One region of the Saccharothrix australiensis genome, then DNA from elsewhere that is predicted to be linked to it. Evidence: riboswitches for the same ligand, from Rfam matches in the RefSeq annotation. Region 1 holds a riboswitch; the other holds the start of a gene.
The links. Region 1 has a riboswitch for cobalamin ahead of cobN (cobaltochelatase subunit CobN). Riboswitches for the same ligand answer to the same signal wherever they lie in the genome.

Region 1 (3,573 bases):
GGTGTTGCCCAGCTCGGCCGCCAGCGCGGGCACGCGCGGGTCGCCCAGCGCGCACAGCACCTCGTTGTCCGCGGGCAGCCTGCGCCGGGTGACGCCCGAGGCGACCATCTGCGCGTCGCACAGGATCGGCGCGCCGGCCAGCAGCGCCTCCCGCGCGGCGGACACGACGCCGGGCGAGTACGCGAGGTCGCGGACCAGGTCGACCATGCCGCAGGCGTGGATCATCCGCACGGCGACCCGCGCGACGTCCGCCGGCAGCCCGGTCAGGTCCGCCTCGGCGCGGATGGTGGCGAACGAGCGGCGGTAGATCTCCGCGCCGTCCTTGATGTAGCTGGTCACCTGATCTCCTCGTACCCGTCGCCGGTCGCGACGAACTCCACCACGTCGCCCGCCGGGCGACCACACCGCCGCGCGCAGCCCGACCAGTGCACCGGGCCGGTGTGCGGCGTGCCGATCCACCTCGCCGCGTCCGCCCGGACGTCCGCGAGCGACTTCGCGCAGCCGGGCCGCCCGGTGCACGCGCTGACCCCGTGCCACGGCGAGCCGGGGTCGGTGAACAGGCCGGACGTGTCCGCGCCCGCCGGCACCACCAGGCTCCGCCACGGCGTGAGCCGCACCGGCACGCCCGCGAGCAGCCGCGCGTCGAGCCTGCCCAGCGGCACGCCCGCCACCACCCGGTCGCCGACCGGGCCCGGTGCGACCGGGATCACAGCCGGGGCAACGGCATCCGGTCCTGGCACGCCCAGGGCGGCCGTGATCTTCCGCACACCGCCGTCCACTTCGGACAGCCGCCACGCGGTGCCGCGCGACCGCTGGAACAGCCGCGCGGCCTCGACCACGGCGGCCACCGGGTCCGCCACGCGGAGCCCGCTGTCCCGGCCGGCCAGGAACAACGCGTCGCCGACGAGCCCGACGTCACCGCCCAGGCCGCTCACCGCCGCACCCACCGTGACCAGGAAGCGGCCCGGCAGGTCGGCCAGTTCGGGAACCCGACACAGCGCCCGGTCGAGCGCGTCGACCAGGTCCTGGTTGTCCTCCAGCGGCGCGGCGACGATGTTGCGCACCCGCTCGTGGGTCAGCGAGGGCAGCAGCCCGGCGTCGCGCAGTCGCGCGCCCAGCTCGTGCTCCGCGCCCGGTGCCAGGCCCCTGATCTGCACGTTCGCCCGCGAGGTCAGTTCGAGCCACCCGTCGCCGAGGTCCAGCGCGGCGCTGCGCAGCGCGTCGAACCGGTCCGCCGACAGGGTGCCGCCGGGCACCCGGACGCGGGCCAGCCCGCCGTCGGCGGCCCGGTGCACGTCGACCGCGCCGGGGCAGGCGTCGGGGCGTTCACGGTCCTGGGGCATGGGCTGGATGCTAACGGCCCGTTAGGGTGAGATCCGAACGGCGAAGCAACAGGAGGAAGCCGGTGCGAATCCGGCGCGGTCCCGCCACTGTCACCGGGTGCGAGCCCGGAAGTCAGGAACTCCGCCCGCCGTCCCCTACGACCTGGGGCGAGGACCCCCGAGGGATGGAGCCCGCACGTGATCCTGCTGTTGTCGACCTCCGACACCGACCTGCTGTCCGCCCGTTCCAGCGGCGCCGACTTCCGGCTGGGCAACCCCGCCCGGCTCGCCGCGGACGACCTGCCCGACCTGCTGGAGGGCGTCGACCTGGTGGTCGTGCGCATCCTGGGCGGGCGGCGGATGTGGGAGGAGGGGCTGGACCTGCTGCTGGCCGGTCCCCGTCCGGTGGTGGTGCTGGGCGGTGAGCAGAACCCCGACGCGCCGCTGATGGAGCTGTCGACGGTGCCGGGCGGCGTCTGCGCGGAGGCGCACGCCTACCTGGCGCACGGCGGTCCGGCGAACCTCGCCGAGCTGCATAAGTTCCTGTCGGACACGGTCCTGCTGACCGGCTTCGGGTTCGCGCCCCCGCGGCCCGCGCCGACGTGGGGCGTCCTGGAACGCCCGGCGCGGGCCGACCGGTCCGACGCCACCCGCGCGGACGGCGGCCGTTCCGGCGACGACCGCACCACCGACAGCGACACCACCGACAGCGACACCACCGGGAGCGCCACCACCGGCGGTCGCACCGCGGGCGGCTCCGACCGCGGTGAAGGCCCCGTGATCGCCGTCCTGTACTACCGGGCGCACCACGTCGCCGGCAACACCGCGTTCGTGCACGCCCTGTGCGACGCGATCGAGGCCAAGGGCGGGCGTCCGCTGCCGGTGTACTGCGCGTCGCTGCGCACGGCGGAGCCGGAACTGCTCGCCGAGCTGGCCAAGGCCGACGCGCTGGTCGTGACCGTGCTGGCGGCGGGCGGCACGAACCCCGCCACCGCCTCGGCGGGCGGCGACGACGACGCGTGGGACGTGGGCGCGCTCGCCGCGCTCGACATCCCGATCCTGCAAGGGCTCTGCCTCACCAGCAGCCGCGCGGCGTGGGACGAGAACGACGACGGCCTCTCCCCGCTGGACACCGCGACGCAGGTCGCGATCCCCGAGTTCGACGGCCGCATCATCACGGTCCCGTTCTCCTTCAAGGAGATCGACGAGGACGGGCTCACGGTCTACGTGGCCGACCCGGAACGCGCGCTGCGCGTCGCCGGCATCGCCGTCCGGCACGGCAGGCTGCGGCACATCCCGCCCGCCGAGCGCCGGGTCGCGGTGATGCTCTCGGCGTACCCGACCAAGCACTCCCGCATCGGCAACGCGGTCGGCCTGGACACCCCCGCCAGCGTCGTGCGGCTGCTCAAGGCCCTGCGGGACAACGGTTACGACATCGGCGACGACCTGCCCGGCGTGGCGAACCTGGACGGTGACGCCCTGATCCACGCGCTGATCGCGGCGGGCGGCCAGGACGCCGACTGGCTGACCGAGGAGCAGCTCCAGGGCAACCCCGTCCGCCTGCCCGCCGCCCGGTACCGCGAGTGGTACCGGACGCTGCCCGAGGACGCCCGCGCCGACATGGAGCAGCACTGGGGCGAGGCTCCCGGCGAGCTGTTCGTGGACCGCTCGAAGGACCCCGACGGCGAGATCGTGCTGGCCGCGCTGCGGTCGGGCAACGTCGTCGTGATGGTCCAGCCGCCGCGCGGCTTCGGTGAGAACCCGATCGCGATCTACCACGACCCCGACCTGCCGCCGAGCCACCACTACCTGGCCGCGTACCGGTGGCTGGAGGCCGAGTTCGGCGCGGACGCCGTGGTGCACGTCGGCAAGCACGGCAACCTGGAGTGGCTGCCCGGCAAGACGGTCGGCATGTCGGCGGGCTGCGGCCCGGACGCGGCGCTGGGCGACCTGCCGCTGATCTACCCGTTCCTGGTCAACGATCCGGGCGAGGGCACGCAGGCCAAGCGCCGCGCGCACGCCACCCTGGTCGACCACCTGGTGCCGCCGATGGCCCGCGCCGACAGCTACGGCGACATCGCGCGCCTGGAGCAGCTGCTGGACGAGCACGGCAACATCGCCGCGATGGACCCGGCCAAGCTGCCCGCCATCCGGGCGCAGATCTGGACGCTGATCCAGGCCGCGAAGCTCGACCACGACCTGGGCATCTCCGACCGGCCGCACGACGCCGAGTTCGACGAGCTGATCCTGC
Region 2 (3,573 bases), 1.5 Mb from region 1:
CAGCGGGGTGGTGGCGTTGAGGACGCCGGCGACCCCGGAGTCCACGGTCTGCTCGCCGATGCCGAACAGCAGGAACGGGAGCGCGTTGCAGAACAGCGCCGCGACGACGAGGCGCGCCCAGGTCGCCCGGTCGCGCGGCAGCCGCTGGCGGTGGACGGCCGCCAGGCCCAGCAGGACGGCCGCGCCCAGGGCGCAGCGGACCACCGCGATCTGGGCGGGCGTCAGCCCCGTCAGCGCGAGCTTGATCCACAGGAAGCCCGAGCCCCACAGGAGCGCCAGCACTCCCATCCGCGCCGCTGATCGGGTCGTCATGGTGTCCACGGTGCCGCAGGACGGGCTTCAAGAAAAGTTAAGACCGGTGGGACCGCGTTAAGCGCTACTTAATGATCGGAAGCCGGCGACTCCGCTTCCCCGCCGGGCGCACCGGGGCCGCGCCCTGACGACCCGGTGCCCACCGGGCGCACCGGGGACGCTCCGCTCCCCCGCCCACGCGCCGGGGAGGCGCGCCGAGTCGTGTCGGCGGGCCTCCCCGGCGGGCGGGCCGGCGTCGCGCGCCGGTCAGCGCGTGTGCACCATCAGCGAGTCCACGCCGTGCACGATCGACGCCGTCCGGAACGTCGGCCGTTCGTCGGCGAGCCGCAGGTTCGGGAACCGCCGCAGCAGCGCCGGGTAGGCGGCCCGCAGCTCCATCCGCGCCAGTTCCGCGCCGACGCACCGGTGCGCGCCGTACCCGAACGCCAGGTGCTGCGAGACCTTGCGCGCCGCGTCGAAGTCGAGCCGGTCCAGGCCCTCCCGGTTCGCGGCGCTCAGCGACACCACGACCACGTCGCCCTCGGCGATCCGCGCGCCGCCGATCTCCAGGTCGTGCTTGGCGAACCGGGGGAACGCCACCTGCACGACGCTGAGGTGGCGCAGCAGCTCCTCGACCAGCGGCGCGACGGCCTGGTCGTCGTCGCGCATCGCCGACCGCGCCGCCGGGTCGGTGATCAGGACGATCGCGCCCAGCGCCAGCATGCTCGCGGTGGTGTCGAACCCCCCGGTCAGGACACCGTCGGCCAGGCCGGCCAGCTCCTCGTCGCCGACCGCGTCGCCGTGCTCGCGGATGATCATGCCGAGCAGGCCGTCACCGGGCGAGCGGCGCTCCTTGCGGACGATCTTCTCCATGTACTTCAGCGACTCGGAGATCGCGCCCAGCGCCGAGTTCGCGCCGCCGAACAGGTCGAACCGCGCCGCCGCCAGCTCCTGGAACCGGGCGCGGTCCTCGTAGGGCACGCCGAGCAGCTCGCAGATCGTCAGCGAGGGGATCGGCAGCGCGAACTCCTTCACCAGGTCCACCGGTCCGTCGACGGCGGCCATCGCGTCCAGGCGCTCGGTGACGATCTCGTCGATGCGCGGCACCAGGCGCGACATCCGGCGCATGGTGAACTCCGGCGTCAGCAGCTTGCGCAGGCGCGTGTGGTCCGGCGGGTCGGCGAACCCGAGACCACCGGGGGTCTGCTCGATCCGCCCGACCGCCGCGCCGAGCCGCGCGTAATCATTACTGAACGCTTCTGTGTCGGAAAGCACTTTCCTCGCCTCGGCCTGGCCCGTGACCAACCACACGCGCACGCCGAACGGCACCGGCAACCGGTGCACCGGGCCGGCCTCGCTCATCCGCCCCAACTCGGCGGCCGGCACGACCCCATCCCGCTTCAACGGGACCAGCGCACGGTCCGGGAGCAGCGACAACGCCCTCGAACCGATCCTGCCCATGACCCACCGCGTCACCGAACGCCGTGCGACCCACGCCACCAATCCGTCGCGCACAGACGCCAGAGTCGCCATCCCAACACCCCTCTTCCCCAGGTTGATTCGAACGACGGTAACCGTACGTACGAGCGAACAGCATCGCGCCACAGGCGGATTGACAGCGCGTGGCCGGTGACAGACGATCGGCAATCGCGCATGAAACGGGGGAAGCCGGTCGGAATCCGGCGCTGACCCGCAACGGTAGGTCCCACGTGGACGAGCCCGAACACCCGCCGTGCGTGCACAGCTCCTGACACCGTCGAGGTCCACGGTGCGGAGTCCGGGGGAGGTCGGCGACGGCTGTCCGGGGTCCGCGCCCCTCGCGCCCGGAAAGGCCGCACCATGCCGTTGAGACGGACCGCAGCACTCGCACTGTCCGCCCTCGTCGCAGCGCCGGTCCTCGCCGCCGCGCCCGCCGCCGCCGAGCCCGTCACCACCGAGCCCGTCACCACTCGGGAGCCCGTGGCGGCCGCCGCCGGCTGGCTGGCCCGGCAACTGGTCGACGGCGAGCGGTTCGAGACCGTCATCGGGACGGACACCTACCCCGACCAGGGCCTGACCATCGACGCGCTGCTCGCGTTCGACGCGGCGGGCGTCGCGCAGGACAACGCGCGCAAGGCGCTCGCGTGGCTCGGGAAGCCCGAGGTCATCGGCGGCTACGTCACCGACGACCAGGGCTCCCGGTACGCCGGCGCGCACGCCAAGCTCGCGCTCGCCGTCCTGGCCCAGGGCGGGGACCCGACGGACTTCGGCGGCGTCGACCTGATCGCCGGGCTGACCGCCCTGCAGGCACCGTCCGGCCGGTTCACCGACCGGACGACGCCCCCGACCGACTACACCAACAGCTTCACGCAGTCCATCGCGGTGATCGCCCTGGAGCGGCACGACGCCGCGCCGGGCGTGGCCGTGGACTTCCTGGCGAACAGCGCCTGCCCGGACGGCGGGTTCCCGCTGAAGTTCGAGCAGCCGACCTGCACGTCGCAGGTCGACGCCACCGCGATGGCCGTGCAGGCGCTGCTCGCCGCGGGCCGCACCGCCACCGCCACCGAGGGCCTGGACTGGCTGGTGACCCAGCAGGCGGACGACGGCGGGTTCCGCGACAACGGGCTGCCCGGCGACCAGGGGACCACGAGCAACGCCAACAGCACCGGGCTGGCCGCGCAGGCGCTGCGCGTGGGCGGGCGCACCGCCGCCGCGGACCGGGCCGTCGCCCACCTCACCGGCCTCCAGGTCGGGTGCGGCGACGACCGGACGGCGGGCGCGATCGCCTACGACGGCGCCGGCTTCAAGCCGGGCAACGCCGTCCGCGCCACCACGCAGGCCGTCCTGGGCCTGTCCGGGGTGGGCCTCGCGGAGATCTCCTCGGCGGGCGACAAGCCCGCCGCGCCCGTGCTCGACTGCACGACCACCACCACGACGACCACGACGACCACCACGACGACGGAAGAGCCCGCTCCGTCCACTTCGGACACCACGCCCGCCGCGCCGGCCGCCGGCTCCGCCGGTGAGCTGGCCCGCACCGGCGTCGCCACCGGTCCGGCGCTGCTGCTCGGCGTGCTGCTGGTGCTGGCCGGTGCGCTGGCGATGGCGTTGGGGCGCAAGCGGTACACGACGGTGAAGGAGGAGCAGTGACGATCCGCAAGCTCTGGTCGGCCCTGGCGGTGCTGGCCGCCACCGGTGGCGCGCTGGTGGCGGTGTCGCCCGCCGCGCAGGCCGCGCCGTGCCCCGGCACGAGCGGCGTGACCGTGGTGGTCGACTTCACCGCCCTGGGCGGTGCGGTGCAGA

Region 2: linked by a shared signal. The riboswitch ahead of C8E97_RS18445 (prenyltransferase/squalene oxidase repeat-containing protein) and the one ahead of cobN (cobaltochelatase subunit CobN) in region 1 are both predicted to bind cobalamin.

What each region holds. Positions count from the first base shown of each region.
Region 1 is NZ_RBXO01000001.1:2,776,382-2,779,954, forward strand. Features, by position in the region: gene C8E97_RS12885 (precorrin-8X methylmutase) at 1-339, opposite strand, end outside; gene C8E97_RS12890 (hypothetical protein) at 336-1,343, opposite strand; cobalamin riboswitch at 1,351-1,484, shown strand; gene cobN (cobaltochelatase subunit CobN) at 1,521-3,573, shown strand, end outside.
Region 2 is NZ_RBXO01000001.1:4,276,829-4,280,401, forward strand. Features, by position in the region: gene C8E97_RS18435 (DMT family transporter) at 1-312, opposite strand, end outside; gene C8E97_RS18440 (cytochrome P450) at 559-1,824, opposite strand; cobalamin riboswitch at 1,902-2,040, shown strand; gene C8E97_RS18445 (prenyltransferase/squalene oxidase repeat-containing protein) at 2,131-3,420, shown strand; gene C8E97_RS18450 (hypothetical protein) at 3,417-3,573, shown strand, end outside.